2 regions of the Metabacillus sp. SLBN-84 genome follow, and region 2 is predicted to be linked to the other one. Evidence: riboswitches for the same ligand, from Rfam matches in the RefSeq annotation. Region 2 holds a riboswitch; the other holds the start of a gene.
The links. A riboswitch is a leader RNA that binds a small molecule or an ion and turns the genes downstream of it on or off. The one in region 2 is predicted to bind thiamine pyrophosphate.

Region 1 (16,031 bases), 2.2 Mb from region 2:
CAACATGAAGGTTTTCTCCGGTCATGCCGCGTGCAAGGTCACTGAACAAAAACAGCGCAGTGTCGCCGACTTCTTCAGGAGTCGTTGTGCGGCGGAGCGGGGCACGCTCTTCAATGTCCTTAAGGATTGAGTTGAAGTCGCTGATGCCTTTTGCTGAAAGAGTGCGGATTGGTCCCGCTGAAATGGAATTCACTCGGATGCCGTCTTTTCCAAGGTCGCTTGCAAGGTAGCGCACGCTTGCATCAAGCGACGCCTTTGCCACACCCATTACATTGTAATTCGGAAGAACTCTTTCTCCTCCAAGATACGTAAGTGTGACGATGCTGCCGCCTTCTGTCATCAGGCCTCTTGCCGCTTTTGCAACAGCCGTGAGGGAATAGGAGCTGATGTTGTGGGCAAGCAGAAATCCGTCACGAGTCGTATTCATGTATTCTCCGCTTAATTCTTCTTTATGGGCAAACGCGATACAGTGCGCAATGCCATGAATAACGCCGACTTCATTTTTAATCGCTTCAAAACATGTTTCAATCTCCGCATCGTCTGTCACATCGCACGGCAGAACGATCGAATCGCTGCGGTCAAGCGTCTCAACGAGATCACGCACTGATTTTTCAAGACGTTCCCCTGCATATGTAAAAATAAGACGCGCTCCCGCTTCGTGAAGAGAACGTGCAATTCCCCAGGCAATGCTTCGTTTATTTGCGACGCCCATTACGACAACATTGCGTCCAGCTAATGATAAGTTCATTTGGAATCCTCCCGATTAATACATGTTATTAGTACCTGGTTATAATTATAGCATGTAATTGAAGCGGGAACAATCTCGCGTTGCTTTCTAACCCAAATACTTCTGATAAATCTTCCTTGCTTCAGCCGGGTCTTTTGTGCCGTGAATAAGCGCCCGGCCGTCACGAAAAACAACCACCCGGTTTTCACCTGCCTGAAAAGAGAGCAGATACGGATTGGCCGTTATCTTTTGGGCCGCACGTTCCAGCTGTTTGGCGAGACTTTGAAAATCAAGGCTTCGGGCTTCTGCGGGCCTGATCTGAACTGTATCCCTTCCGCATAGAACGGATGCTTTTGCGCTCTTGTCCCAGGTCAGATATGGATAGAGAGGATCTTCTCCGCACGAAGGACACGATGGACTTTTCACTTTGGCAACGCTGATTTTGCTGAATTGATTACGCCAGACATCAAAGGAAAGAAGCTCTCTTCTCATCGCTGATTTTTCTCCTGTCAGCCACTTCAACACCTCTGCCGTCTGGTAAGAAGCCGTGATTTGAACGGCAGGACTGATAATTCCCGCCGTATCGCACGTCTGGCCTTCCATCGGAATCTGCTTAATCAGACAGCTCAGGCAGGGACCCTCCCCCGGTATAACTGTATAGGTCAGCCCGTAGCTTCCGACACATGCCCCGTAAACCCAGGGAATTCCCTGCTTCAAAGCAGCATCGTTGATCAGCATGCGGGTTTCAAAATTATCCGTCGCATCCAAAATCATATCCGCATCATGACAGTAATCAAAGATGGAATCCGCCGTCACATCATCAATAACGCCCCTGATTTTCACCTCACTGTTGATGGAGGCAAGTCTCCGTTCAGCAGCTGCTGATTTCGGCATCCGTTCTTTTGCATCCTGCTCTGTATAGAGCTGCTGGCGCTGAAGGTTGCTCCACTCGACGTAGTCACGGTCAACGATTGTGATTCGGCCAACGCCTCCCCTGACAAGCATTTCAGAGCTGGCTGTGCCGAGTGCACCGGCTCCAATGACGAGCACATGACTGTTTATGATTTCTTTCTGGCCTTTTTCCCCAATAGGGGCGAATAGTTGCTGTCTTGAGTACCGTTCCATTTACGTTGTGATCATTCCTTCTTCAGGACTGCTTGCAACAGCATAGGATTTAACAGGGATACGGCCTGCTTCATAACTCAGCCGTCCCGCTTCGACCGCAAACTTCATGGCTTTGGCCATTTTCACGGGATCTGCTGCTCCGGAGACAGCCGTATTCAGGAGCACGCCGTCAGCACCAAGCTCCATCGCTTTCGCTGCATCAGCGGCAGATCCGATTCCTGCATCCACAATAACCGGCAAGTCAGTCTGTTCGATAATAAATGTGAGATTGAGTGGATTGATGATTCCCTGCCCTGATCCAATTGGGGATGCCCCGGGCATGATGGCGTGGACGCCTGTCTCTTCAAGTCTTCTGGCAAGTACAACGTCATCAGAAGTATAAGGAAGAACGATAAATCCTTCTTTTACGAGTTCTTCGCTTGCTTTAAGCGTTTCCACCGGATCCGGCAGGAGTGTTTTCTGACACCCAATCACTTCTACTTTTAACATATCACACAGACCTGAAGCTTTAGCGAGCTTTGCAATTCGGACGGCTTCCCCGGCCGTTTTGGCGCCTGCCGTATTGGGAAGCAGTGTGTATGCGGTCAAATCAAGCTTCTCAAGCAAGTCTGGCTGAGACGGCTCGAATACATTCATCCTGCGGACAGCAAACGTCAGGATCTCCGCTTCTGACACTTCTGCCGCTTTCTTTTGAATGTCAAAAGACGGATATTTCCCTGTTCCAAGCAAGAGCCGTGATTTAAACGCTTTCCCTGCAATTTTTAACATGTGTCATCCTCCTCCTACAAAATGAACCATTTCAAGAACATCACCGTCATTTAAAATTGCGCGATGATAGCATTCCTTATCAAGGATTGTTTCATTATGCTCAATCATGACCGTTTTATGGCTCAGCTGATAAAATGCCAGAAGATCTTCAATTGTCTTTATGTGCGAATCCAGCTCAGCTGTGCTGCCGTTCAATTTGATTTTCATGATTTCACCTCTGTCCGCCGGTTTAATCCAAACTCTCTTTCATACTCTTCCTTGACCGGGCGATTCAAAAACAAATCCCTTACCATTTCGCCTGTTTTCGGAGCCAGCAGAATGCCGTTCCGGTAATGTCCTGTTGCCGCATAAAGATTTTTCATTCCTTCATGCTTAAAAATATAAGGTTTTTCATCCTGTGTTCCCGGTCTCAGTCCTGCCCATGCTTTTTGGAAAACACCCTTTTTTATGCACGGCATAATGGAAACAGCCTTCTCCATCAAGGAAGCCATCCCCTGAATTGTAGGCTCTGCCTTCCAATTCCCCTCTTCCATCGTCGCGCCGATGATGATGCTCCCGTCAGATTTTGGGACAAGATAGCAGCTGTCATGAAAGACCGTTGACGCTAAACGGAACCCATCCGGCATGATGGAAAGACATTCGCCTTTAACAGGATGAACAGGAGCTGAGATGCCTAATTCCTTAAACAGCTGGCCGCTCCATGTCCCGCCCGTAATCACAAGTGCTTCACAATAATGAGTCTCTCCTGCAGCTGAAACTTCATAGTGAGAAGGCTCTGCCCGCTGTATACGTCCCGCTGCAGCTCCTTCAAGTATGGTTCCTCCGTTTATTTGTACCGCCCTTGCCAGCGCCCGGCAAAGAGCGGAAGGGGAGACCTGGCCGTCTTTTGCAATGAACAGGCCGCCTTGAAGATCCTCTGTCAGGTTGCTTTCTTTCTTTAGGACAGAATCCCTTGAGAGCCACTCAACATCCGGTTCTTTCCCTGCTCTATCCCTAAGGGAAGCAGCTTCCTCAGCCGTCATGGCAAGTTTCAGCATCCCATTGTAAACAAGCTGAATATCTATGCCTGTTTCCTCAAGTAATTCGGCTGCAAGCCTAGGATAAAGAGCCGCGCTCTCTTCGGCAAAACGGAAAAAGGCATCTGCCCTTTCCGTTTCTGTATGAGCCCCAAGCATGCCTGCTGCAGCGGATGATGCCCCGCAGCCGATCTTCCCTTTTTCAAATACAGTTACTTTCATACCTGCCTTTGACAGAAAATAGGCAGACATCAGGCCGATGACTCCTCCCCCGACAATTCCAGCATCATAAAATGTCCTCAACCGCCGTTCCTCCTTTCAGCTTTCGTGCAAGCTCTTTTGCCGCCTCCACGGGTTTGTCTGCTGAAAACACATAAGACATGGCTGCTGCTCCTGCGATTCTCAGCTTTTTCAGTTCCGGCAGCACACCAGGAGTGATTCCTCCAATTGCATAGACAGGGATGGATACAGATTCGCAGACTGTTTGAAGAAAAGAAATTCCTTTCGGCTCAAGACCGTTTTTTGAATTTGTCTGAAAAACATGTCCGGCAATCAGCCAGTCTGCTCCTTCTTTCTCCCTCTCGATTGCCTCTTTTGCTGAATGAACTGAACATCCCGCCCCGAGGTAAGGGTAGTGCTCTTTAACAAACTTCACAGGCAGCCCATGTGACGGAAGCTGGACTTTTGCCAGTCCCGACCGCACCGCTGCATCCACCCTGCCGTTCATGATCAGTTTTGATTTTGGAACCCCGCTGCTCGCAAGAAGCTCAACCAGCTCCACCAGTTCATCAGCTGACATCTTTTTTTCCCTTATATGAATGGCATCCGCAAATTTATGTACGTCTGTGATGATGGAAACCAGTGATTCTGCAGAATGCCTTCCATCCGTTACAAAATGAAGCTTCACTTTTGAAGCTGCAGCGAGTCTGCACGGCCCCACGCTTCAAGGTTTTCAGCCATATCCCAGAAGCGGTATTCATACATGGAGCTGATCAGGAAGTGTTCTTTCATCATCATGCGCTCATGCGCGCTTGCTTTTTCGGCCAGTTCATCAAAACGGTTCACCTGTTCAAGGACAAGCTCTTTAAACCAGTCGCCATGATAGGTCTCAATCCATTTTTCATAGACGGCATCATCAGGCTCACAATCCTTCAGACGCTCTCCCACTTCGTAATAAAGCCAGTAGCACGGCAGCAGCGCAGCTATGATTTCACCGAGATTTCCGGTCGCGACTGCGCGGTACATATGAGACGTATAAGCATATGCTGTCGGCGCCGGTCTAAATTCCTCGCGTTCTTTCTCTGTAATTCCGAGCAATTTTGAAAACTGCTGATGAAGGGAAAGCTCTGCTTCATAGGTTCCCTGAGAATGAACGGACATTCTGAACGTCGTATGCAGATCCGGGGCCATTGCACCGGCAAACGCCTGCACTTTTGCAAAGTGGGTCAAGTAATACGAATCCTGCATCACATAAAATTTGAACTTTTCTTTCGACAGCGTCCCGTCACCGATTCCTTTTACGAAAGGATGGTGAAAGCTCCCTTCCCACCACTCGTTTGCGTACTCCCTGCATTCTTTTGAAAATAGCATGACGTCTCCTCCATTTCTTTTTTAAACAGCAAAAAACCACTTTTCGCATAGAAAAGTGGTGTATGAAATAGACCCTTACACCACTTCCCTACGCTGGTGTTAACCAGATCAGGTTCTGAGGGTCTCGGTGGCAAACTCCGATCTCAGCCCTTCTGAAGGGCTCCCCTAGCGGTTTATCGTATAAAATTTTCTGAATGTTTTACATGCCCATCATACCACGATAAAAATATCTTTCAAGGCTTTTTCAGGAAATTCCTGCTTAATTTTTGTGAAACTCAAGCTCCTGCCTCAGTTCATCGATATACTCGGATGATCCCGTCAAAATCAGAAGATCTCCCCGTTTCAGCTCCGTATCGCCGTGAGGAACAATGGACTCATTCTCCCGGAAAATCCGGACAAAAATGACATCTCCCGTGAACGGGAAGCTTCTGAGAACCATGCCGTCATAACGTCTGTTGTTCATTTTGATCTGATAAAGGGCAGATTCGCTGTGCGTCAGGATTTTCATGATGCCCGGCGCTTCGATCAGGGCTCTGAGCAGCGTTTTGGTCGAGAGCAGAACAGAGAACACATCAATGTTCTTTGCTTTCAGCTGCTCATCAAGCAGGGGCGAAGCAATACTTGCAATGACCCTGTCGACTTCAAGCTCTTTTGCCATCAGGGCTATTTCCGCATTCGCATCCTCATCGCCTGTTGCTGCAATCAGAATATCCGATTCAAATACCCCTTTTTCCTGAAGCGTCTCAATCGAATAATCTTCAACCTCTTCGATTTGAAAAAGAGATTCGGCAATCTGCTGTTCGTTTTTATCAACATGCGTATGATAGATGATGGTCTCATACAAGTTCGGATTCAGTTCTCTTGTAACAGGCAACGTCATTTGGTTGGCCCCTATGAACGCAACCTTCAGTCTTTTCTTGGAACCAAGCTTTTCCGGGAAAAGCTTTTTAAATCCAATCGGCGTAAAGATGCTTGTCAGAACTGCCGTCAGAATGAGCGCCCCGGACATCTGCGAGTCAATAACATTCACCCGTTCTCCAATCGTCGCTGCGGCGATAACAAGCGACAATGTGGATGTAAGCAAAAATCCAGCAGCAAGAGTCGTTTTCGTATCGTACCATCTTTTTAAAAGATAAATCGGCACAACTTTTGATATCAGCAGCGCGATAAACAACAGCGGAATCAGCATAAGAATTTTAGGTTCTTTAAACAGCGACCAAATATCAAGGTCCACTCCAACCATGACAAAGAATATCGGAATCAGAAAGCCGTACCCGAACGAATCCATTTTCTGAACCATTTCCTTGTTCGGGGAAAGAAGAGATACGAGCACGCCTGCTAAAAAGGCGCCGAGAATGTTTTCTGCACCAATCGTTTCTGAAAGCGCAACAAGCACAATAATCAGCGTAAAAACAGCTCTTGTCCCAATTTGAATCGTGCCTTTAGAAAGCGTCTCGATAAACGATCTGCTCTGAAAGGTTTTGCCGATAAAATAAAGGGCAACACCAGCTCCGAACAAAATGAGCATCAGCCACATATTCGTATTTTCCCCGCCATAAATCGACGCAAAAACAGCAAGCAGAATCATCGTCACCAAATCGGCAATGACGGCGACAAGAAGAATAATCTGTCCGATGTTCGACTTCATGATGCCTGCATCCTTAAGCGTCGGCACGACCACCCCGAGTGAGATGGTCGAGATGATCAGCGTCATCAGGAACGCATTTTCAATAAATCCGATCAGAACAAACAGATAAGAGAGCAGCAGGGAAAGAATAAAAATGCCGACAAAAACAAGAAAAGAGACAAGGAACGTATTCGGCGCCTCTTTTCCGGATGGCAGCACCTCTTTTTTCCTGCCCCCGATAAATGCTGTGAAATCAATTTCAAGACCGCTCAGAAACATGAGAAAAATAAATCCGAGCATAGACAGCGTTTCGAGCCACATATCCTGCTGAACAAGGTCAAACCCGCTTTTGCCGATCACAATACCCATAATTATTTCTGCTACGACGACCGGCATCACTTTTATTTTGAAGCGGTGCAGTATGAGCGGAGTGATAAAAGCTGCGAGCAGGACAATAACAAGTGATGAAAAAGAAGCTCCGTGCAAGGTTTTTCCCTCATTTCTGTAGTTAGATTAAGTACTGCATAAACATAGTGGCCATTCCAAAATAAATAAGGATGGAAATAATGTCATTAATCGTTGTAATAAACGGGCCGGATGCAACGGCCGGGTCGACCTTCAGCCTGTGCATGATAAGAGGCACAAACGCTCCGGCAATTGTCGCGACAGTCAGCGTGGCAAGAATGGATACTCCGACAAGCAGACCAAGATACAGATCCTGTTTCCAGAAATACACGACGCCCGTTACAAGAACTCCGCAGACAGCACCGTTAATCAAACCTGTTCCCGCTTCCCGTACAATGATTTTGAAGTTTCCTCCTTCTTCATCCCCCATGGCAATTCTGCGGACGGCAACTGCCAGTGCTTGCGTGCCTGTATTTCCGGCCATTCCGGCAATTAATGGAATGAAGACAGCAAGAATTGCTACCTTATCAAGGGTCTCTTCAAACTGCCCGATCAGATTGGCCGTCAGCATCCCGAGAAATAAAAGAATCACGAGCCATGGCAGTCTTTTTTTAGCAGCGGAAAGAGGACCTCTGTCAATAGAGTCCACATCCGAAACCCCTGCGAGCTTGGAATAGTCATCAGATGCTTCTTCATCAATAACGTCCACGATATCATCAACCGTAATAATTCCAAGAAGGTGATTTTGAAAATCAACAACCGGCAGCGCAAGAAAGTTGTAATCCCGCATTTTCCGGGCAACTTCTTCCTGGTCTTCCCCAACACTGACGGAAAACACACGCTCACTCATGATTTCGCCAATCATCACATCGTCGTCACTCACGATTAAATCTCTGAGAGAGATAACTCCCGCCAGGTGCTTATCTTCATCAATGACATACAGATAATAGATGGTTTCAGCATCAGGAGCCTCATGCTTAAGGATATGCATCGCCGATTTGACGGTTTGATTCGCCTGAATCGCGATAAATTCCGTCGTCATGATACTTCCTGCTGTAAACTCTTCATAATGAAGGAGCTCGCGGATTTCCTTCGCTGCTTCATCGTCCATAATGGTCAGGTAGCTTGCAACCTGATCTTTGTTGAGCTCATTCAGAACATCTACCGCATCATCCGCATACATGTGCTCAAGCATTTGCGAAGCAAACCTTGGATCCATTTCTGACAGATACATTTCGTAGTTGTATTCTTCATCTTCGATATTTTCAAACAGGGCAGCCATCTCTTCAGGAGACAAATACTGATAGACCCTTGAACGCTCTTCCTGTTCGAGCTTTACGAACATTTTTGCCTGGTCATATGGATGCTTCTCCAAAAACAGCGAGCGAAAACCGTCAAAGTCTTCATTCTCTAATGCTGTCACGAGCGCTTCTGTCTCAATGACAACTTTTTCTTTTTCTTCTGACATAAAGAATCTCCTCCTCTCCCTGTCGCTAAATCACCGGGAAATCAAAATGTCATGAAATTGTGATACAAATCGTCTATTCGCTGTGAACATGCGCCGGTACGGCATTCTGCAGTCTTCACAACCGTTTTTTCATTGTGATAAGGTATCATGTTTTTGACTGATTTACAAATGAATCCTTTGCAAAACCGTCAATTTTCGCTAAGATTGTAAAAGATGATTTTCGCTTGCAAGCTAAGCACAAACCATATAATGACTGAAAGTACAAGAAAGGGATCCCGTATGAACACAGATAAATCCCCACAGCAGCAATTAGATTACACGCTGATTTTTATTATGTTTTTAATGGCACTGACCAGTGCCGTCGCCATAAGCAGTGCCCAGCCTACTTTACCCGAAAAATTGCAGAATATAAACTTTGCGTTTCTGCAGCTCAGATGGTACATCATCGGTATTATCGCCGTCATTGGAACGATGATTATCGACTTTGACCGCTTCAAGCAGCTCTCATGGTATTTATATGGATTCGGGATGCTTTTGCTCATCGGCCTTGAAATTCTTCCGCCGCCGATTGTAGAGCCGATCAAAGGCGCGACAAGCTGGTACACACTGCCCGGAATCGGAAACTTCCAGCCTTCTGAATTAATGAAGATCTTCATGATTATTGTGCTCAGCAGAATTATAGCAGATCACAGGGAGAAATACGCAACCAATACTGTGAGAGACGACTTGCTCCTATTAGGTAAAGTATTTGCAGCAGCCGCACCTCCCATACTCCTGCTGATGAGACAGCCGGATACAGGGATGACGATGGTTTTTTGCGCCATCATCGGATCACTGATCCTCGTTTCTGGCGTGAAATGGAAAATCATTCTCGGCTTCGTTTTTTCAGGTGCTGCCGTTTTTGCCATGGGAGTCGGCATCTATTTTGCCTTCCCGAGTTTTTTCAACACGTATATTCTTGATACGAACTCGTACAAGCTGGACCGGATTTACGGCTGGCTGAACCCTTATGAATACTCTAACGATATCGGATTTCAGCTGATTAAATCGCTCCTTGCCATCGGCTCCGGAGAATTATACGGCAAAGGCTATCAGCAGCTGGAAGTATACCTGCCTGAAGGACATACGGACTTCATCTTTGCGATCATCAGTGAACAGTTCGGTTTTATCGGCGGAAGTATTGTCATATCTCTGTTTTTCCTTCTGATCTACCGGATGGTTCACATCGCACTTGAAAGCAACGACCCGTTCGGCAGCTTTCTTTGCACGGGCGTAATCGGCATGATCACATTCCAGGTTTTCCAGAATGTCGGCATGACCGTCGGCCTCCTGCCGATTACAGGACTTCCGCTCCCTTTCATCAGCTACGGAGGAAGCTCGCTTGCCACTTACATGATTGCCATTGGAATTGTGCTGAATGTCCGCTCAAGAACGAGAAAGTATATGTTTGATTAACCCGCTTTGATGAGCGGGTTTTTCTTTATAATGGGATGCAATTGTGCATTTAATGGAAGAATAAATCCAGATTCTTTTTTTGATAAGATGAAGAAAAGAGAAAAGTAAGGAAGTGGCAGGTGTGAAGCTCGATATTATCGGAGATATACACGGATGTTTTGATGAGTTTAAAAGCTTGACGGAAAAGCTTGGGTACGACTGGGCCGGCGGATTTCCGCTCCACCCTGACCGGAAGCTTGCGTTTGTAGGTGATCTTGCTGACAGAGGACCAAAGTCGCTCAAGGTTATTGCAACCGTTGTGGCTTTAATAGAGAACAATGCAGCCTATTATGTGCCCGGCAATCACTGCAATAAACTGTACCGTTACATGCTCGGGAACAAAGTCCAGGTCGCCCACGGACTCGAAACTACCGCAGCAGAGCTTGAGTCCCTGGAAGAAGAAGAACGAAAACAGATCTATGCAAGCTTCATGAACCTGTACGAACAGGCTCCTCTCTATCAGGTGGTTGACGGTGGTGCACTGGTCATTGCCCACGCCGGGATCCGGGCAGATTACATAGGAAAAACGAACAAAAAGGTCAAAGAATTTGTTCTGTACGGAGATATTACGGGCCAAACGAATCCGGACGGCACCCCTGTCAGACGAGACTGGGCCAAGCTGTACCGCGGAAAACCCTTTATCGTGTACGGACATACGCCGGTGCGCAAAGCCAGATTCGTCGGGAACACAGTCAACATTGACACCGGAGCAGTATTTGGCGGAATGCTGACAGCCCTCAGGTACCCGGAAAAAGAGACGGTGACTGTGCCCTCTTCCATGCCTTACGTTGAAACACGTTTCAGGGAGCTGGACGGGACGGAGTGAGGGGATGAAGGTGGAAGTATATTGTTGTGAAAGGGTATCATTTCTATGAAAATGGTGCCCTTTATTTTGGATGCGGCGAATTATAGGGTTTCGTATTGGTGTAATGGTGTCTTATATTTTTGCGGCAATCTTTTATAGGGCAGCGTTTTAGGGTTTTGTTGGCCTATTTTTCAGATGGAGCATTTTATAGGGTTGCATTTTCATGTTTTGCTGCCCTATATTCCGGAGGGCGCATTTCAATAGGGTTTCTTTTCAGCAATCCAAACTCTTTTCAGGCACACTAACTACCTCTTTTTCTAGCAAGATCTTGGGCATTTTTCAGTTGATTTGCGTCCCTGAATGATGCAAGTCAGCTAAATCCTAGGGCTGGTGCAGATCCGCTCTTCTGTGCAGGATGCATTACTGCCGACAATCCGGCAAACACAACCAGCTTCATCCGATTTACAACTAACTATCCATGCATAACTACCAACTTTCCCTGTTTTACTACCAACCCTCTTTAAACCAGCATTTCTGCCAATTGACTCTATAGAATCCAACTATCAAAAACCGCCGGCATAATCGACGGCGGTCTTCTTTCAATTATAAACCTTTCAGCACTGCCTGCATATCTGCTGGAATCTCCGCTTCAAACGTCATTTCCTTCTCAAGAAGCGGGTGAAAAAAGGAGAGTACTCTGCTGTGCAGCGCCTGTCTCCCGATCAGGTCCCTGCTTCCTCCGTAGAGGCTGTCTCCGCAAAGCGGGTGCCCGATATAAGCCATATGCACCCGGATCTGATGAGTGCGGCCGGTTTCGAGCCGGAGAGTTACAAGGGTGTACTTTTCCGCAGTAGACATCACCTGATAATGCGTGACTGCATCCTGTCCGTCTTCCCGCACAGTCCGTTCGATGATGCTTTCCTCTTTGCGTCCGATTGGTGCATCAATGGTTCCGCTCTCCTCGGTCAAAGCCCCTTCTACTAAAGCGGCATATGTCCGCTTAATGCTTCCCTGCTTTTGCATGGAAGAAAAGAGCGAATGGGCAAAACGGTGCTTCGCGACAAGCATGAGTCCCGAAGTATCTTTATCCAGGCGGTTCACAGCATGAATGGTTGCAGCGATTCCGTTTTCCCGGTAATAGTCCAGCAGACCGTTTGCAAGTGTTCCGCCCGGGTGTTCTCTGGACGGGATTGTGGGTACAAACGGAGGTTTGTTGATCACAAGGCACCATTCATCTTCATACACAATATCCAAATCCATTTTTTCCGGAACAATCCCTGCGCTTGGCTCTTCAGGAGGAAACGTCACCTTCAGGTCATCTCCGGCAGAGAGCGCTGCACGGACTGTTGCATGTTCCCCGTTCAGCAGAATGCTTCCGCCTGCAAACTTGATGTCGGTTAAGGCACGCTTTGAAATTTTTTTCTCTTTCAAATAGTCTTTGATGGTTTTGCCTTCGTCTTCAGAAGGAATCGTCCATGATAATAAAAACGCGTCCACAGGCATGTCACTCCGATATGAATGAATCGCGGACACGCTTCCAGAATGGAAACGGTCTGAACCGCGCAAATCTGATTTTTTCATTGGCTACCCTGCACTGAATCGATTTTACATCTTTGTGGAGAAGTGTTAAGTGATCGATTGTAATTTGAAAATCCACATCGTTAACCGGTTTCAGCAGGCATGTGTGATGGTCCGGCAGCACAAGCGGCGAACCTACCGTTCTAAACACTCTGTTGTTGATGGAAGCCATTTCAGCCACTTGAATGGCAGGGATAGAGGGATGGAGAATGGCTCCTCCAAGGGCTTTATTATAGGCTGTCGAGCCGGATGGCGTTGACATGCAAAGCCCGTCTCCTCTGAACGTTTCAAAAAGCTGGCCTTTGATTTCTACATCCATAACAAGAGAGCCTTCTATGGCCTTCACGGTGCATTCATTGAGAGCAAGGTATCTTGCTTCTCGTCCGCCGTCATTATGTCTGATGATGACCTCAAGCAGCGGATATTCCACTACCTGATAAGGCGTTTTGGCAATGGCGATCACAAGCTTTTCAATTTCATCAGGGACCCAGTCTGCATAGAACCCGAGATGTCCCGTATGCACCCCTACAAAAGCCGTTTTATCAAGTCTGCTTCGGTATCTATGAAACGCATACAGGAGCGTTCCGTCTCCTCCTACAGAAATCACAATATCAGGCTTGTCCTCGTCATACTCAAGCTGAAAGTCCATCAAGTAGGCTTTCATTTTATGCATCAAAGTATTTGATACCGTGTCACCTTTAGATGTTACTGCAAATTTCATAGCAGTATGCCCCTTTTTTCATCATTTATCATTCTTGTCCGTTTTCCTTGAAAAAATGACTTGTGCATCCCGTATCTCCCCGCGGATTTTAGACATCTCTTCATCAAGCAGAAATGCTGCCTCCGCAGAGCTTTTCAGCCTGATTTTAATGTCCTCCGGAAAATTCCCGCTGTATTTGTAATTCAGGGAATGCTCAACGGTCGCCCAGAAGTTCATCGCAAGCGTCCGGATCTGAATCTCCACAAGGATGCTCTTCTCCCCTGAAACCGTCTGGACAGGATACTCTGCCACCACGTGATAGGAGCGGTATCCGCTTGCTTTTTTCTGTGTAATGTAATCCCGTTCTTCAATGATTTTAAAATCGTTCCGCTTCCTGAGCATCTCCACTACAATTTTAATATCATCAACAAACTGGCACATCATGCGGATGCCTGCAATGTCCTGCATATCGCGTTCCAGAGCGTCAAGCGGAATTTCTTTTCTCTTCGCTTTATCCAGAATGCTCGCGATTGGCTTCACCCTGCCGGTAACAAATTCAATTGGGGAATGCGTCCCTTCTAATTCATACTGAGATCTGGTTCCTCTCAGCTTTACTTTCAGCTCATCCACCGCCTGGCGGTACGGAGCTAAAAACACTTCCCAGTTTCTTCCGATCATAACCTTCCCCCTTTTGTAAAAAAACGAAGCTGCAGCGTGCACTGCATTTGATCTCTTTTTAAGAAAATCCCTTATGTATCAATCTTCCAAACCGAACGTTTCTACTGCTTTTCTTTCCATTTCTTCCCCGTAGTTTGCATTTCCTTTTATGTTTTCAAGCAGGGCTGATAATTCATCATGAAGATCCTTAAGCTCAATCGTCAGCCCATTGACCGTCAAATATGCCGGTATGTTGCTGTCGAGTGTTTGTTTAAGCTCCGGCCAAATCTTTGAAGGAAGATTAGCGTAGATGAATTCTTCTTGATAATCCAATATGTATATAAATGAAAGCTGATCCGAATCTGCAAGCACCTGGCCCACGGCAGTAAGTCCTGCAAGGTCTGACTCTTCAAAAGGCTGTGCCTGAAAGATCATCCGGTCATTTTCGCGTACTGCCCCTGTTACTTCAATTCTCTGTTTCATAGCAATCTCCTTCCAAATCAATTCCACGTCTATTCTAACATATTCCCCCTTTACATGATAAACATTGAAAACCCGTTTTTTAATTGCGATAATGGAAGAAGATAGTGTCAGAACGGAAAGGAACATCGTATATGAACCAGGAAATTGAAATTGAATATAAGAACCTGCTTACAAAACAGGAATTTGACAGATTGACCGATTTTTTCGGCTTTACAAAAGATGCATTCAGCCTTCAGGAAAACCATTACTTTGACACGCCTGATTTTCAGCTGAAAGCCTCAAATGCTGCCCTGCGCATCCGTTTTAAAAATGGAAGCTATGTGCTTACACTGAAAGAGCCTGCAGAGATCGGACTGCTTGAAACACACCAGCAGCTGCACAAAGAAGAAGCGGAAGGGCTTTTGTTTTCGAATGAACGGCTGAGAGAGGGAGCCATTACAAAACAGCTCCAAAACCTCGGAGTAAATTCAGGTGACTTGAGGTTTTTCGGGACGCTGTCCACCTCACGGGCTGAAAAAAACACAGATGAAGGCTTAATTGTGCTTGATCACAGCCGATATTTAAATAAAGAGGATTACGAAATTGAGGTTGAAGTGACAAATGCGGAAGAGGGATATCGTTCTTTTCAGAACCTGCTTGCCTCTCAACAAATTCCGGTTCGCAAAACCCCTAATAAAATCAAACGTTTTTACGACCAAAAACTTCTGACGGAAAACAAGTAAGGAGTAAAAAGCAAATGGATATCGCCCATCTCAAATCAGCCCTGCAGCTGCAGGCATTGCGGAGTCTTTCAGGAGAAGAAACAACGGTTTCCCCCCTGTCCTCCCATTCTTATTTCAAGGATGTTTTTCAGTCTTTTATCAATGAGGACCAGAAAAACGATTCCGTTGCTGTCCGTACGCCAATTGGACTGCCGGTCCAGCTGACTCAGCCAGCGCCTTTACTGAAAGATCACGTTCAAATAGAGAGTGCTCCAAAGCCTATGCCGGAAAATAAAACCTCACATATTGACGGCATTATTTCTGAAATGGCAGCCAAATATGGTGTGGACGAGAAATTGATCCGTTCAGTCATCAGACAGGAATCAAACTTCAATCCGGATGCGGTCAGTCATGCGGGGGCGGCAGGACTCATGCAGCTCATGCCTGCCACCGCCCGGTCACTTGGCGTATACAACGCTTTTGACCCGGTTCAGAATGTGGAAGGCGGCACGAAATACCTGAAGCAAATGCTCACGAAATACAGCGGAAACGTATCGCTTGCTCTCGCTGCCTATAATGCAGGGCCGGGGAATGTGGATAAATACGGCGGAATTCCCCCTTTTAAAGAAACACGCAGCTACGTTCAAAAAATTACAGATGCCTATTACGCCTGATGAAGAGCTGATTCCAATGAATCGGCTTTTTTTAATGCTGTTTCAAATACAGGACAGACCAGAAAAATCCCTGTCGCCTAAAAGCATAATTCCTTATATAATGAGAAAGAACTAAAGACACTCAGAGCAGTTTGTTTGAGCAATGGCAAGTCAGTTGTTACAATAAGCTTATTACGAAATAAAGGAGATCACTGGAATGGCTGATCAATTTGC
Region 2 (16,031 bases):
TTCCTTTGTACCATTTCACTTCTGAAGATTCAGCATATGGAGGAAGAACCGTTACTCCTCCGTTTTTACGGTCAAGATCCCATGCACTGCCGATTCCGATGTAGGAATTCAGGACTAGCGGCTGATACTGCGTCAGCACACCAACAGTATCAATACCGGAGTTGCAGCAGTTGCTCAGTGTAAAATCAATGATTCTGTATTTTCCTCCAAATGGAACAGCCGGTTTCGCCAGATTTTGTGTCAGTGAACTTAATCTGCTACCCTTTCCTCCTGCCAATAACATTGCGACGCACTTTTTTTTCACCATGGTTGATTGTCTCCTCTCGTTTTTTAACTGCGCGTAATATGGATATTCCATATGGCGGAATGGTCATTGATATATGGTAAGGCTGATTATGCATCTTGCCTTCCTGTGCTTTCAGTTCTTTCCTGTTGATCTGGCCCGAGCCTCCAAATACGGCATCATCGCTGTTCAGCGTTTCAACATATCTGGTGTCAATCGGCACTCCGACTTTATAGTCATGGTACGTTTCAGGAGTGAAGTTACAAACGACAACAAGCTGTTCGTTCGGCTTAATCCCTTTACGGATAAAAGAAAAAATACTCTGGTCCGAATTATTGACGTCAATCCATTCAAAGCCTTCCTGCGAATGGTCAAGCTCATAAAGCGGACGCTGCCGTTTATACAGGGCAAGCAGTTCTTTCACATATACTCTGGATTTTTGATGCATGTCAAAGTCATCAAGCACCCAGTCAAGCTCCTCAAGGTCTTTCCATTCGTCAAACTGGGCAAATTCTCCGCCCATAAAAAGCAGCTTTTTGCCTGGATGTGCAAGCATATAGCCGAGCAAAAGTCTGTACTGTGCAAACTTCTGCCAGTAGTCACCCGGCATTTTATTCAGCAGTGAACGTTTTCCATGGACCACTTCATCATGTGAAAGCGGAAGGATAAAATTCTCTGTGAAAGCGTAAATCAGGGAAAAAGAAACTTTGTGATGAAGATCTTTCCGCTGTTCAGGAGGGGCTTCCATGTATTTGAGGATATCGTTCATCCAGCCCATATTCCATTTATAATTAAATCCCAGTCCTCCATCAGAGACAGGAGATGTAACAAGAGGAAAATCCGTAGAATCTTCGGCAATCATCAGTACGGAAGGATCGTACTCAAACACTTTCTCATTCAGTTTTCTTAAAAACTGAACAGCGAACGCATTCTCGTGAGGTTCATCCGTATTCTGCCAGTAAATCATATTTGCAACAGCATCAACCCTGAAACCGTCGATGTGGAACATTTCAAGCCAGAAGAGAGCATTTGAAATCAGAAAACTCTGCACTTCCGGTTTTCCAAGATCAAAGTTCGCCGTACCCCAGACAATATTCTCCCTGTCTTCAAATTTCTCATATTCAAAAACCGGTTCCCCGTCAAAGAAATAAAGTCCGTGTGCATCTTTGCAGAAATGGCCTGGAACCCAGTCCATAATGACTCCCAGGTTATTCTGGTGGCAAAGATCTATAAATGTCATCAAGTCGTGCGGGGTGCCGTAACGGCTTGTAGCCGAATAATAGCCTGTGCCCTGATATCCCCATGAACGGTCATATGGGTGCTCAATGATCGGCAAAAGTTCGATATGTGTAAACCCATGCTCAAGAACATACGGAATCAAGACATCCGCAAGCTCTAAATATGTATAAAGGCTGCCGTCTTCTTTCTTTTTCCAAGAGCAGATATTAAGTTCATAAATGTACATAGGGCGCTGATAAATTTCCTTCTGGCGCTTTTTTCTCTGCCAGTTTTTATCATTCCAATTATACCCTCCAAGATTGTAAACAACAGAAGCTGTATTTGGCTTCAGCTCAGAATAAAAGGCAAATGGATCAGCCTTCAGGATCTTTTCCTGCTTTTTTGTGATAATCTCATATTTATAGAGATCACCCTCTTCGATGCCGGCAATAAAAGCAGACCAGATTCCCTGTTCATTCAGCTTCTCAAGCTTGTGTCCTGTGCCGTCCCAGTGATTAAAATCACCTGCAACCCGCACCTCAAGCGCATGAGGAGCCCAAACTGTGAATACTGTTCCGCTTACACCGTTTCGCACGCTGCTGCGGGCACCAAACAATTCATGAGCTCTGAACAAATTTCCTTCATGGAAAAGATGCACCTCAAAATCAGTTGGCGTAGCAAGATTCATTCCCATCACCCTTTCTATAAAGTAATCTTAATTCTTATTTCAATCAGAAGGAAGAATTACCTTTTTTGTAAGCGCTTCTACTTATTGACACGATATGTCATGAACAGTCATTCATTTTTCAAAACATTATTCTTTTAAAATGATGTCGAATAAAGAAAGGAAGGAAGGATAGAGTGTTGGTGAAATGAACATCAGTCTTATTTACTAAATAGAAACATATTCGATGAGAAAATCCGGGCATATTAACCAAAAAATACAATCTCAGCAAATTCCGTATGCTATATCACGAAAACAGTTATTTCGACAAATCCTCTTATATTTGTCGAAATTTTCACGACCTTTTAATCACGGTTTCTTTATTACCATTACTTATACCTCTAATGGAAAACATTCAAACCTTTTTGAATAACAGAAATATATATTATTTGTTGAAAACATATTTTAAGGAAAAAAAAGATTTTTTGAAGTCTTATTTTAACGGGGAGAAGGTTTCATTCGTTCCTTGGAGACGGTCTAAGCTGCTTTGCGGGAGTTAATTTCGAGATCATGATTCACGGACGCATGATTTAGGATAAATACGTTCTATGCCGTTTTTCATACCTGCTTTTTATTTTCTTTTTTAACGACAAAAAAAGCGCTGCACAATGTGCAGCGCTTTTCAAATGATGACCCGTACGGGATTCGAACCCGTGTTACCGCCGTGAAAGGGCGGTGTCTTAACCGCTTGACCAACGGGCCGGAGCATGCCTTCTGGCGGAGAAGGAGGGATTTGAACCCTCGCGCCGCTTACGCGACCTACACCCTTAGCAGGGGCGCCTCTTCAGCCACTTGAGTACTTCCCCAGAATAAATGGCTCCGCAGGTAGGACTCGAACCTACGACCGATCGGTTAACAGCCGATAGCTCTACCACTGAGCTACTGCGGAAAATCATATATGCTCCTATAATAGGAATGGTGGGCCTAAATGGACTCGAACCATCGACCTCACGCTTATCAGGCGTGCGCTCTAACCAGCTGAGCTATAGGCCCATTATTGGAGCGGGTGATGGGAATCGAACCCACGACATCAGCTTGGAAGGCTGAGGTTTTACCATTAAACTACACCCGCAGTAAATAAAGATAAAATGGGGCGACTGATGGGAATCGAACCCACGAATGCCAGAGCCACAATCTGGTGCGTTAACCACTTCGCCACAACCGCCACTATCTGTAAAATTTTAAAGCTGCAAGATTTGCAAAAGCAAATGGTGGCTTGGGACGGAATCGAACCGCCGACACAAGGATTTTCAGTCCTTTGCTCTACCGACTGAGCTACCAAGCCTTTATAAAAATGGCGGTCCCGACCGGGATCGAACCGGCGATCTCCTGCGTGACAGGCAGGCATGTTAACCGCTACACCACGGGACCATTTGGTTGCGGGGACAGGATTTGAACCTGCGACCTTCGGGTTATGAGCCCGACGAGCTACCAGACTGCTCCACCCCGCGATAATAATAAATAATGCTTTTTTCCGATGCTCATTTAGAGCAGGACCGACCTGATCTCAGGAAACTGCTAGATCGTTACACTGCTTGCTGAAGATAAAAGAAATGGAGGAGGTAGAGGGATTCGAACCCCCGCGGGGTTTGACCCCCCTGTCGGTTTTCAAGACCGATCCCTTCAGCCGGACTTGGGTATACCTCCGTATGAAAATAGAATGGTGGACCTTGTAGGACTCGAACCTACGACCGGACGGTTATGAGCCGTCTGCTCTAACCAACTGAGCTAAAGGTCCTTTTTTGGTAGCGGCGGAGGGAGTCGAACCCACGACCTCACGGGTATGAACCGTACGCTCTAGCCAGCTGAGCTACACCGCCCCAGGAACAAAGTCAATTACTTCTATTAAAATGGTGGAGCCTAGCGGGATCGAACCGCTGACCTCCTGCGTGCAAGGCAGGCGCTCTCCCAGCTGAGCTAAGGCCCCTAAAAATCCAATGGTCGGGAAGACAGGATTCGAACCTGCGACCCCTTGGTCCCAAACCAAGTGCTCTACCAAGCTGAGCTACTTCCCGTAATATGGCGCGCCCGATAGGAGTCGAACCCATAACCTTTTGATCCGTAGTCAAACGCTCTATCCAATTGAGCTACGGGCGCGTATAAAAATGTGTGTGGTGCCGAGGACCGGAATCGAACCGGTACGGTAGTCACCTACCGCAGGATTTTAAGTCCTGTGCGTCTGCCAGTTCCGCCACCCCGGCTTATTCAAAGAGCGGAAGACGGGATTCGAACCCGCGACCCCCACCTTGGCAAGGTGGTGTTCTACCACTGAACTACTTCCGCAATATCATGCGGGTGAAGGGACTCGAACCCCCACGTCAAAGACACTAGATCCTAAGTCTAGCGCGTCTGCCAATTCCGCCACACCCGCATATTAAGGAAAAATGGTGTGCCATGAAGGACTCGAACCTTCGACCCTCTGATTAAAAGTCAGATGCTCTACCGACTGAGCTAATGGCACAAATATAATAAATCTGGTGGTGCCGGCGAGAGGACTTGAACCCCCAACCTACTGATTACAAGTCAGTTGCTCTACCAATTGAGCTACACCGGCATTTATAAAAAGCATGTCCAGAAATCATATGGTGGAGGATGACGGGCTCGAACCGCCGACCCTCTGCTTGTAAGGCAGATGCTCTCCCAGCTGAGCTAATCCTCCGGGTTTAATTTTTGTCAGCAGCCTGGCAACGTCCTACTCTCACAGGGGGAAACCCCCAACTACCATCGGCGCTAAAGAGCTTAACTTCCGTGTTCGGCATGGGAACGGGTGTGACCTCTTTGCCATCATCACCAGACATAGTGACAAAAATTATTATACTATGAAATCCGAAGATTTCAAGCTTTTTTTGAAAGAAGTTGTTCTTTCAAAACTGAATAACGTTTGATAACAAGATTCACGTGCAATTTACGCTTGATTAGACTGTGGTTAAGTCCTCGAACGATTAGTATCTGTCAGCTCCACACGTCACCGCGCTTCCACCTCAGACCTATCAACCTGATCATCTTTCAGGGTTCTTACTCACAAATGTGATGGGAAATCTCATCTTGAGGGGGGCTTCATGCTTAGATGCTTTCAGCACTTATCCCTTCCGCACATAGCTACCCAGCGATGCCTTTGGCAAGACAACTGGTACACCAGCGGTGCGTCCATCCCGGTCCTCTCGTACTAAGGACAGCTCCTCTCAAATTTCCTGCGCCCACGACGGATAGGGACCGAACTGTCTCACGACGTTCTGAACCCAGCTCGCGTACCGCTTTAATGGGCGAACAGCCCAACCCTTGGGACCGACTACAGCCCCAGGATGCGATGAGCCGACATCGAGGTGCCAAACCTCCCCGTCGATGTGGACTCTTGGGGGAGATAAGCCTGTTATCCCCGGGGTAGCTTTTATCCGTTGAGCGATGGCCCTTCCATGCGGAACCACCGGATCACTAAGCCCGACTTTCGTCCCTGCTCGACTTGTAGGTCTCGCAGTCAAGCTCCCTTGTGCCTTTACACTCTGCGAATGATTTCCAACCATTCTGAGGGAACCTTTGGGCGCCTCCGTTACATTTTAGGAGGCGACCGCCCCAGTCAAACTGCCCGCCTGACACTGTCTCCCAGCCCGGTAAGGGCTGCGGGTTAGAATTTCAATACAGCAAGGGTAGTATCCCACCAATGCCTCCACCGAAGCTGGCGCTCCGGTTTCCAAGGCTCCTACCTATCCTGTACAAGCTGTACCAAAATTCAATATCAGGCTGCAGTAAAGCTCCACGGGGTCTTTCCGTCCTGTCGCGGGTAACCTGCATCTTCACAGGTACTATAATTTCACCGAGTCTCTCGTTGAGACAGTGCCCAGATCGTTACGCCTTTCGTGCGGGTCGGAACTTACCCGACAAGGAATTTCGCTACCTTAGGACCGTTATAGTTACGGCCGCCGTTTACTGGGGCTTCGGTTCAAAGCTTCGCTTGCGCTAACCTCTCCCCTTAACCTTCCAGCACCGGGCAGGCGTCAGCCCCTATACTTCGCCTTGCGGCTTCGCAGAGACCTGTGTTTTTGCTAAACAGTCGCCTGGGCCTATTCACTGCGGCTTTTCAGGGCTATTCACCCTAAAAAGCACCCCTTCTCCCGAAGTTACGGGGTCATTTTGCCGAGTTCCTTAACGAGAGTTCTCTCGCTCACCTTAGGATTCTCTCCTCGCCTACCTGTGTCGGTTTGCGGTACGGGCACCTCTCACCTCGCTAGAGGCTTTTCTTGGCAGTGTGGAATCAGGAACTTCGGTACTAAATTTCCCTCGCCATCACAGCTCAGCCTTATATGGGAAGCGGATTTGCCTACTTCCCGGCCTAACTGCTTGGACGCGCATATCCAACAGCGCGCTTGCCCTATCCTCCTGCGTCCCCCCATTGCTCAAATGGTGAGGAGGTGGTACAGGAATATCAACCTGTTGTCCATCGCCTACGCCTTTCGGCCTCGGCTTAGGTCCCGACTAACCCTGAGCGGACGAGCCTTCCTCAGGAAACCTTAGGCATTCGGTGGAGGGGATTCTCACCCCTCTTTCGCTACTCATACCGGCATTCTCACTTCTAAGCGCTCCACCAGTCCTTCCGGTCTGGCTTCGACGCCCTTAGAACGCTCTCCTACCACTGTTCGTAAGAACAGTCCGCAGCTTCGGTGATACGTTTAGCCCCGGTACATTTTCGGCGCAGAGTCACTCGACCAGTGAGCTATTACGCACTCTTTAAATGGTGGCTGCTTCTAAGCCAACATCCTGGTTGTCTAAGCAACTCCACATCCTTTTCCACTTAACGTATACTTTGGGACCTTAGCTGGCGGTCTGGGCTGTTTCCCTCTTGACTACGGATCTTATCACTCGCAGTCTGACTCCCGAGGAGCAAGTCTTTGGCATTCGGAGTTTGACTGAATTCGGTAACCCGATGAGGGCCCCTAGTCCAATCAGTGCTCTACCTCCAAGACTCTCATACTCGAGGCTAGCCCTAAAGCTATTTCGGAGAGAACCAGCTATCTCCAAGTTCGATTGGAATTTCTCCGCTACCCACACCTCATCCCCGCACTTTTCAACGTGCGTGGGTTCGGGCCTCCATTCAGTGTTACCTGAACTTCACCCTGGACATGGGTAGATCACCTGGTTTCGGGTCTACGACCACGTACTAATTCGCCCTATTCAGACTCGCTTTCGCTGCGGCTCCGTCTCATCAACTTAACCTTGCACGGGATCGTAACTCGCCGGTTCATTCTACAAAAGGCACGCCATCACCCGTTAACGGGCTCTGACTACTTGTAAGCACACGGTTTCAGGATCTTTTCACTCCCCTTCCGGGGTGCTTTTCACCTTTCCCTCACGGTACTGGTTCACTATCGGTCACTAGGTAGTATTTAGCCTTGGGAGATGGTCCTCCCGGATTCCGACGGGATTTCACGTGTCCCGCCGTACTCAGGATCCACTCTGGAGGGAACGAAGTTTCGACTACAGGGTTTTTACCTTCTATGACAGGCCTTTCCAGGCCGCTTCATCTACCCCGTTCCTTTGTAACTCCGTATAGAGTGTCCTACAACCCCAAGAGGCAAGCCTCTTGGTTTGGGCTGATTCCGTTTCGCTCGCCGCTACTTGGGAAATCGCATTTGCTTTCTCTTCCTCCGGGTACTTAGATGTTTCAGTTCCCCGGGTCTGCCTTCAGTACCCTATGTATTCAGGTAAAGATACTGTTCCATTACGAACAGTGGGTTTCCCCATTCGGAAATCTCTGGATCAAAGCTTACTTACAGCTCCCCAAAGCATATCGGTGTTAGTCCCGTCCTTCATCGGCTCCTAGTGCCAAGGCATCCACCGTGCGCCCTTCATAACTTAACCAAAATTGGTCAATCGTTTGTTTAGACTGTAAAGTCTAAGAAAATCACTATGGTAAGCGTAAATCTCAGTGAATTACTTGTTATCAATTACGTTATCCAGTTTTCAAAGAACAACCGGCAAATCAAGAATGATTGCCTTCTTTCATATAGAGAGAATGATCTCTCAAAACTAAACAAAAACCAAAAGCGACCTCATATCCTTAGAAAGGAGGTGATCCAGCCGCACCTTCCGATACGGCTACCTTGTTACGACTTCACCCCAATCATCTACCCCACCTTAGGCGGCTGGCTCCTTGCGGTTACCCCACCGACTTCGGGTGTTGCAAACTCTCGTGGTGTGACGGGCGGTGTGTACAAGGCCCGGGAACGTATTCACCGCGGCATGCTGATCCGCGATTACTAGCGATTCCAGCTTCATGCAGGCGAGTTGCAGCCTGCAATCCGAACTGAGAATGGTTTTATGGGATTGGCTAAACCTCGCGGTCTCGCAGCCCTTTGTACCATCCATTGTAGCACGTGTGTAGCCCAGGTCATAAGGGGCATGATGATTTGACGTCATCCCCACCTTCCTCCGGTTTGTCACCGGCAGTCACCTTAGAGTGCCCAACTGAATGCTGGCAACTAAGATCAAGGGTTGCGCTCGTTGCGGGACTTAACCCAACATCTCACGACACGAGCTGACGACAACCATGCACCACCTGTCACTTTGTCCCCCGAAGGGGAACCTTCTATCTCTAGAAGTGGCAAAGGATGTCAAGACCTGGTAAGGTTCTTCGCGTTGCTTCGAATTAAACCACATGCTCCACCGCTTGTGCGGGCCCCCGTCAATTCCTTTGAGTTTCAGTCTTGCGACCGTACTCCCCAGGCGGAGTGCTTAATGCGTTAGCTGCAGCACTAAAGGGCGGAAACCCTCTAACACTTAGCACTCATCGTTTACGGCGTGGACTACCAGGGTATCTAATCCTGTTCGCTCCCCACGCTTTCGCGCCTCAGCGTCAGTTACAGACCAGAGAGTCGCCTTCGCCACTGGTGTTCCTCCACATCTCTACGCATTTCACCGCTACACGTGGAATTCCACTCTCCTCTTCTGCACTCAAGTTTCCCAGTTTCCAATGACCCTCCCCGGTTGAGCCGGGGGCTTTCACATCAGACTTAAGAAACCGCCTGCGCGCGCTTTACGCCCAATAATTCCGGACAACGCTTGCCACCTACGTATTACCGCGGCTGCTGGCACGTAGTTAGCCGTGGCTTTCTGGTCAGGTACCGTCAAGGCACCGGCAGTTACTCCGGCACTTGTTCTTCCCTGACAACAGAGTTTTACGATCCGAAAACCTTCATCACTCACGCGGCGTTGCTCCGTCAGACTTTCGTCCATTGCGGAAGATTCCCTACTGCTGCCTCCCGTAGGAGTCTGGGCCGTGTCTCAGTCCCAGTGTGGCCGATCACCCTCTCAGGTCGGCTACGCATCGTTGCCTTGGTGAGCCATTACCTCACCAACTAGCTAATGCGCCGCGGGCCCATCTGTAAGTGACAGCCGAAACCGTCTTTGAATGTCAAACCATGCGGTTTGACATAGTATCCGGTATTAGCTCCGGTTTCCCGGAGTTATCCCAGTCTTACAGGCAGGTTGCCCACGTGTTACTCACCCGTCCGCCGCTGACCTCCGAAGAGGTCCGCTCGACTTGCATGTATTAGGCACGCCGCCAGCGTTCGTCCTGAGCCAGGATCAAACTCTCCGAAGAAAATTTGTGACTCATAAATGTTGCTGACTTAAAAAATTTAAAACGTTTGGTACGCTTTTGGTTTTGTTTAGTTTTCAAAGATCATTTTCGCTTCCTGCGAAGCTTTATTAGAATAACAAATCACCTTTAAAAAGTCAAGCGTTTTTTTCACTTTTCTTTTTCTCAGGCACCGTTGCTCTCACGCGTTTTTCGCGGCAACGAATAATAATATACCACGCTGATTTCCCCATTGCAATAGCATTTTTATCTTTTTGCAAAAAAAATGTTATAAAAGAAAACGCACTGAAATCAGCGCGTTTCAGACTCATTTTCTGAATGAAGGAGATTCAGAAGTTTTTGTTTCATTGAAAGAAATTCAGGCGATGTAAGAATATGCTCCGTTCTGGGCCGGCCGAAGGGAACGGGTATTTGTTCAATGATCCTGCCCGGCCTCGGAGAAAATACGGCAATCCTGTCAGAAAGATAGATTGCCTCATCCATATCGTGTGTGATAAAGAGAGCTGTTTTTCCAGAGGTTTCACATATTCTGATAAACCATTTTTGAAGATCAAGCCTTGTCATCGCATCAAGCTTTCCAAAAGGTTCATCCAATAATAGAAGGTCTCTGCCGCTCAGAAAGGCCCTGAGAAAGTTAGCCCTCTGCCTCATTCCTCCGGACAGCATAGAAGGATAATGATGTTCAAATCCCTCAAGACCGAACTGCGGAAATAATGAGAGTGCTTCTGCACGAGCTTTGTCTTTTCCTGTTCCCTGAAGCTCCAAAGGCAAAATAACATTTTCAAGAATCGTTCTCCACGGAAACAGGACATCGCTTTGAGGCATATACCCGGCATGACCTGTTTGATTCGTTATATCTTTCCCTCTGTAGTGAACAGATCCGACGCTTGGGCTGTTTACCCCGGCGATGATATCCAGAAGCGTGCTTTTTCCGCATCCGCTTGGACCAATGATGCTGACAAATTCCCCTTTTTCTACTATAAGATCAGATGGAAGCAGGACGGTTTGATTTCCAGGATAAGTTTTGCCTGCTCCTTTAAGCGTCAGCATGCTACTTTTCATCCTTCGGCAAAAATTCGTTTGTGTAGGCTTCACTCGGTTCGATGTTTTCTTCAATCAGTTTCTTATCATACATCCAGTCCGCATACCGGTCCCAAACCTCTTCTTTTTGAATGCCCCATTTTTCTGCATCGCCCTTATAATGCTTACTTAGCCACTTCTGGCTCTCCTTTACAAGTTCTTTATTTATTTCAGGCACATGTTTAATGAGAATATCCGCTGCCTCGTCCGGACTCTCAATGGCAAACTCATACCCTTGTGCTGTGGCCTCCATGAAAGCCCCGACCACGTCCTTCTCTTTCTTTATTTTCGACTCGCTTGCAGCAAGGACTGGTGTGTAGTAGTTAAGCGCAGGGTCAAGATCCTTAAGATAAATATAATTCAGTTCGACTCCCTGTCTTTTAGCTTCAATTCCATCCCATCCTTCAAAAATCCATTGAAAGTCTGTATCCCTGCCTATCGATTTAAAGAAATCAGTCGCACCGAGGGTGACGTAATCCACTTTATCAAAGTCTGCTTCATCCTGGTTCATAACAGCACGGATGACTGCTTCTTCAGTTGGAGACCCCCAGCCGCCGTATCGTTTCCCTTCAAAATCTTCAGGCGATACAATTCCTTCTTCTTTCAAAGAGGCAAACGCGGATGTGTTTTCCTGAATAATAGCTGCAATTGAAACGACCGGCAGGCCGGCAGATCGTGCATGCGTGATATTTTCCTGGTGGCTGACTGCAAAATCAATCTCGCCCGATGCAAGAATTTGGTCTGCGCTTACTCCCTCACCCGGTTCTACAATTTCAACGTCCAGTCCAGCTTCCTTATAGAAGCCTTTCTCTTTAGCAGCATAAATACCTGTATGATTTGTGTTTGGAAACCAATCCAGCATGACCTTTACTTTTTTTGTTTCTTCAGTTGAGGCGTTCTCAGCTGAACCGCATCCTGTCATCAAAATGGATGCACTGAATACTGTGACGAGAATTTTCCGCAGATTTTTCATTGATTTCCTCCATATCAGTTTTGCTTGTGCGCTTTGTACTTCCAGGGCATTGCCAATCTTGCCAGCAGTTCAATGGCAGCAAAGATTAAGAGACTTAGTGCAACAATAACAATGATCACTGCAAATACCTTTTCTGTTAGAAAAGACTGCGAGGATCTGGTGAGTATAACCCCAAGACCTTTGCTTGCCCCCAGCCATTCACCGATTACCGCCCCCATCACACTGTATGTTCCCGCAATTTTCAGACCCGAAAAAAAATACGGCATAGAAGCGGGCAGCTTTAATTTAAGAAAGAGCTGGCGCTTACCGGCTCCCATTGTTTTCATCAGCTTGACCATATCCCTGTCAGCCTGGCTGAATCCGTCCGCCAGATTAATAGCAATCGGGAAAAAACAGACTAACGCTGTTACAATAACCTTCGGCAGCATTCCAAAGCCAAACCAGATAATCAAAAGCGGCGCCAGAGCAATAATCGGAATTGTCTGCGAGAGAACGAGCAGCGGTTCCACAGCACTTCTAATCCATTTGGACTGGTCGATTAAAACAGCAATGGCCACACCTGCAGCTGCCGCAATTAAAAGTCCAAGCAATGCCTCAGAAAGCGTCTGAAGGATATGAACGCCGAGCGTACCTCTCATTTCAAACAATGTAAGGAAAATGTCTGTTGGCTTCGGCAGGATCCACTTCTCAATTTCAAAAAGCGCAACAGCCATTTCCCACATAAAAAGTAAAACAGTCAGAACTCCTGCCGGCAGCGCCATTCCCGATAAAGATTCAGCGATATTTCTGGAGTTTTTCATCCATAGTTACTCCTTCAGCAGGGCGATAATGAATCTTCATATGCGTCATCACTTCGCTTGCACCTGCAGCGATACAGGCATCCTGAGCCTGTTTGACAATTTCAAGCAGATGATTGAGCTCACCCTCCATAACGGTCTCCATCGCGCCGACTTCATATTTGACACCCGACTGCTGCACCACTTCGATGGCTTTGTCGACAATCTCGTATGTATTCCCGTCTGCTGATTTCGGAAGTACCTGAAATGCTAGATTTACACTGGACATGATTAATTCCTCCTTTTCTTTCTGTGAATCTCTTAGAAAACGCAAAAAAGGCTGCCGGTTAGGGCAGCCTTAAGCATTCGCAAAGTTCATGGAAAAAAGACTCTTTTCCTGTATCCCTCCGCTGGCATTACCCAGATCAGGTTAAAGGGTCGATACAAGAATCAGTATCCTCTCAGCCGAGTTCACTCAGCTCCCCTGCTTCTATAAGATTCATGGAAACTATAGCAAGTTTTACAGGACTTGTAAAGAAAGGAAAAACACTTTCCGCTATTTTCTGAAAAAAAATAGAATTTAAGCTTGTCGAATTTTGCAGTTTCCTGTATAGTAGTGTCTAAATCATATATCGCATTTGACCACTTGGGGAGCCGCCGGCTGAGAGTGAACGTTATGTTCTGACCCGTTGAACCTGTTAAGTTAAAGCTTACGTAGGGATGTGGCGATGGATTCAAGTGATAACCCAACCAAAGCAGTGCGTGGAAACCATCCGACATTCCCCGCATTGCTTTTTTTCATGGAGAAAAGGCCCCGGTCGAATGCCGAAAAGGGGTAAAATCATGCAAACAAATAAGCGCCTGGTTTTTTTATTAGAAGCAGCGATTCTTGCTGCCATTGCCTTTCTTTTAGATCTAGCGACAAGCTTTATCGGCAAAATGCCGCAGGGAGGCTCCATTTCACTTGCGATGGTACCGGTATTGATCATGGGATTCCGACACGGTCTGAAGGGCGGACTGCTGACTGGCTTTCTCCTCGGACTGCTGCAGACGGTCATGGGCTATACGACCATTGTCCATCCTGTTCAGGGTTTTCTGGATTACTTTGCCGCCTTTACAGTAGTTGGTGCCGGAGGTATTTTTTATAAACATATTCAGAACTCACTTAATCCTTTAAACAAAGGGCTCCTGATTCTTTATGTCACACTTGCCGCTTTCCTTGGAAGCTTCCTGAGATTTGCAGCCCATACACTCGCAGGTGCTGTCTTTTTCGCCGAGTTTGCAGGAGATCAGCCGGTGCTATTATATTCAGCAGGGTACAATGCATCCTACATGATTCCGACATTTATCATCTGTACGATCATTCTTGTGCTGATGCTGATGACTTCAAAAGCGCTGATTGTAAATAGAAAATAGAGAAAAGCACCGGAAATCCGGTGCTTTTTATCATAATCTCTTCTTTTTCAGCATGTATTAATAGTAATAGATTTCCTAATGGAGGCCATGAAATGAATCTCACATACTCCCTCATGCTGATTGCTTTTTTTCTATCCGTCTGTCATTTTTTGTATGGCTACTTTGAAGCGCTGCGAATCAGCGGCGAAGATGGCCCTGTCAGAGGATGGTCGGTTGTTTTTTCATTTCCCCTCGGATTTGTTTTTGCCTATTTTGCAGCGGTTTTTAACCAGCAAATCTAAGTTAGAACCCGGCAGATGTCTGCCGGGTCTTTTTGATGCCTCCGGCGGGATTCGAACCCGCACTCCTTTCGTAAGCATAGGCTAAGGGGAACACGCTTCCCTACGGATTTTCACCGGCAGGAATTTCACCTGCCTCAGCATAGTTGCTTTTCGGTGCTTCTGAAACCTTCGCCTTGCGACCCGGTTCTACTGTTTTCCGGCGCTCTTCCCTTCTAGAGCTACGGAGGCTTATTAAGAGTCTCTGCTTTCACAGAGACTCCCGCGGGAGTTTACAGCAGCTTTTCTATTAAACTCTCAACATACTCGTTCATGTTTCCAAAAGAATATCCTGTCATTTGTGCTTTTGTCACATCCAGCGTCCAGTCACCCGGAAGACCGTACGGAGACGCGTTTTCTTTTGTCACTTCTCCTGTAATGACTGCGGGTTTGTCTGCAGCACTCTCAATCCTGCCGATCAGTTCTCTCAGAGAGAAATTGTCTTCAAACGCTATATTATACGCTCCTGTCAGCCTTTCTTTTCCTGCATGAAAAAGAAAACCTGCTGCATCTTCAGATGAAGTGAAGCTGAAAGAAACATCATCATTTTTCGCGCCAATGGGCTCTTCTTTTTTCACTTTGTCTACATGAAATAAGAAGCGCTCGGTGTAATCATCTGTTCCGATGACCAGAGCAGGCCTGACAACAGCAACTGGCACTTTCGCATTCTGGAACAAATACGCTTCGGCACCGCGCTTTGCCTCCTGATAACCGGTCATTCCCCCATATTCTTTACGGTGTTTAAAGGTCGGGTCGAACAAGAGCGGGGCAAAATCCGTTTCCTTTCGCTCTTTGCCAAATTCATAGACAGCCATTGTTGATGTAAAGATATAATGGCCTATTTTACCCTCAAGCGCTTCATAAGCCGTTTTGGCTTCAAGCGGCGAGAAACAGGATTGATCATAGACAGTGTCCCATTGCCTTCCTTCAAAAGCCCGGGTCATTGATTCTTTCTTTTCCCGGTCAATGACAAGACGCTCGACTCCGTCTCCAAAATCATCCCGGGTTCTTCCTCTTGTTGCGACCGTCACAATTACTCCGTCCTCGAGAAGCTTATGAACAAGTCTCTTCCCAAAAAACTGTGTGCCTCCAAGTATTAACGCGGTTTTCAATGCAGTTTCATCTCCTTTTATGTATTCAGCCGCGCTGACAATTCCTTCAGATTCCAGCCGAATGCTGTCTCCGGATGATCGGTGCCTTCAATTGCATACGTATCCTCTCCCACTTTTTCAGGGCTGTATCGCTCATAGAACCCCTTTGACGGGTTGTCATTCATTACCCACAGCATCATCGATTGATAGTTCAGGTTCATCAGCTCCTCTGCTGCCGCACGAACCAGACTCTTACCAATACCTGCGCCTTGTGCTTCTTTCAGAAGATAGATGGCGTATAATTCGCCGTCATAGCCGTATTCCTGAGACCTGGACGGACCAAATCCCGCAAACCCGACAATTTTGCCCTCTTCATCTTCTGCAACGAAAACAGTATCCGGATTTATACTGTGCCAGATTTTCTCTTTGCTTTCGTAAGTCAGACTTTTTAAAAATGAATCTGCTACGATTCCCTTATACGTTGTCCGCCAGCTGTCGACGTGTACAATTGCAATTTGCTTTGCATCTTCTCTGGCAGCTTTTCTGATCAGTACCTTCATTT

Region 1: it holds a riboswitch for thiamine pyrophosphate, as region 2 does, so the genes downstream of both, tenA (thiaminase II) here and RKD52_RS04840 (thiamine-binding protein) in region 2, are expected to answer to the same signal.

The regions. Positions count from the first base shown of each region.
Region 1 covers NZ_JBRJIP010000001.1:3,233,563-3,249,593, forward strand. Annotated here, with positions in the region: gene fabI (enoyl-ACP reductase FabI) at 1-748, opposite strand, end outside; gene RKD52_RS16535 (thiazole biosynthesis adenylyltransferase ThiF) at 836-1,852, opposite strand; gene RKD52_RS16540 (thiazole synthase) at 1,853-2,620, opposite strand; gene thiS (sulfur carrier protein ThiS) at 2,624-2,827, opposite strand; gene thiO (glycine oxidase ThiO) at 2,824-3,939, opposite strand; gene RKD52_RS16555 (thiamine phosphate synthase) at 3,923-4,543, opposite strand; gene tenA (thiaminase II) at 4,540-5,226, opposite strand; TPP riboswitch at 5,295-5,403, opposite strand; gene RKD52_RS16565 (monovalent cation:proton antiporter family protein) at 5,486-7,339, opposite strand; gene mgtE (magnesium transporter) at 7,362-8,726, opposite strand; gene RKD52_RS16575 (FtsW/RodA/SpoVE family cell cycle protein) at 9,006-10,181, shown strand; gene prpE (bis(5'-nucleosyl)-tetraphosphatase PrpE) at 10,303-11,046, shown strand; gene RKD52_RS16585 (RluA family pseudouridine synthase) at 11,629-12,522, opposite strand; gene RKD52_RS16590 (NAD kinase) at 12,530-13,324, opposite strand; gene RKD52_RS16595 (GTP pyrophosphokinase) at 13,346-13,981, opposite strand; gene RKD52_RS16600 (UPF0738 family protein) at 14,060-14,443, opposite strand; gene RKD52_RS16605 (CYTH domain-containing protein) at 14,575-15,165, shown strand; gene RKD52_RS16610 (lytic transglycosylase domain-containing protein) at 15,180-15,818, shown strand; gene RKD52_RS16615 (globin domain-containing protein) at 16,015-16,031, shown strand, end outside.
Region 2 covers NZ_JBRJIP010000001.1:998,280-1,014,310, reverse strand. Annotated here, with positions in the region: gene RKD52_RS04985 (glucose-1-phosphate adenylyltransferase) at 1-304, opposite strand, end outside; gene glgB (1,4-alpha-glucan branching enzyme) at 258-2,189, opposite strand; tRNA gene RKD52_RS04975 (tRNA-Glu) at 2,856-2,927, opposite strand; tRNA gene RKD52_RS04970 (tRNA-Ser) at 2,941-3,031, opposite strand; tRNA gene RKD52_RS04965 (tRNA-Asn) at 3,040-3,114, opposite strand; tRNA gene RKD52_RS04960 (tRNA-Ile) at 3,142-3,218, opposite strand; tRNA gene RKD52_RS04955 (tRNA-Gly) at 3,224-3,297, opposite strand; tRNA gene RKD52_RS04950 (tRNA-His) at 3,315-3,390, opposite strand; tRNA gene RKD52_RS04945 (tRNA-Phe) at 3,435-3,510, opposite strand; tRNA gene RKD52_RS04940 (tRNA-Asp) at 3,521-3,596, opposite strand; tRNA gene RKD52_RS04935 (tRNA-Met) at 3,600-3,676, opposite strand; tRNA gene RKD52_RS04930 (tRNA-Ser) at 3,780-3,872, opposite strand; tRNA gene RKD52_RS04925 (tRNA-Ile) at 3,887-3,963, opposite strand; tRNA gene RKD52_RS04920 (tRNA-Met) at 3,969-4,045, opposite strand; tRNA gene RKD52_RS04915 (tRNA-Ala) at 4,077-4,152, opposite strand; tRNA gene RKD52_RS04910 (tRNA-Pro) at 4,164-4,240, opposite strand; tRNA gene RKD52_RS04905 (tRNA-Arg) at 4,246-4,322, opposite strand; tRNA gene RKD52_RS04900 (tRNA-Leu) at 4,338-4,426, opposite strand; tRNA gene RKD52_RS04895 (tRNA-Gly) at 4,437-4,508, opposite strand; tRNA gene RKD52_RS04890 (tRNA-Leu) at 4,516-4,596, opposite strand; tRNA gene RKD52_RS04885 (tRNA-Lys) at 4,611-4,686, opposite strand; tRNA gene RKD52_RS04880 (tRNA-Thr) at 4,704-4,779, opposite strand; tRNA gene RKD52_RS04875 (tRNA-Val) at 4,809-4,884, opposite strand; rRNA gene rrf (5S ribosomal RNA) at 4,905-5,020, opposite strand; rRNA gene RKD52_RS04865 (23S ribosomal RNA) at 5,148-8,078, opposite strand; rRNA gene RKD52_RS04860 (16S ribosomal RNA) at 8,282-9,819, opposite strand; gene RKD52_RS04855 (ABC transporter ATP-binding protein) at 10,108-10,866, opposite strand; gene RKD52_RS04850 (ABC transporter substrate-binding protein) at 10,868-11,869, opposite strand; gene RKD52_RS04845 (ABC transporter permease) at 11,884-12,669, opposite strand; gene RKD52_RS04840 (thiamine-binding protein) at 12,644-12,937, opposite strand; TPP riboswitch at 13,030-13,141, opposite strand; TPP riboswitch at 13,283-13,383, shown strand; gene thiT (energy-coupled thiamine transporter ThiT) at 13,489-14,061, shown strand; gene RKD52_RS04830 (hypothetical protein) at 14,154-14,342, shown strand; gene RKD52_RS04825 (NAD-dependent epimerase/dehydratase family protein) at 14,612-15,490, opposite strand; gene RKD52_RS04820 (N-acetyltransferase family protein) at 15,508-16,029, opposite strand.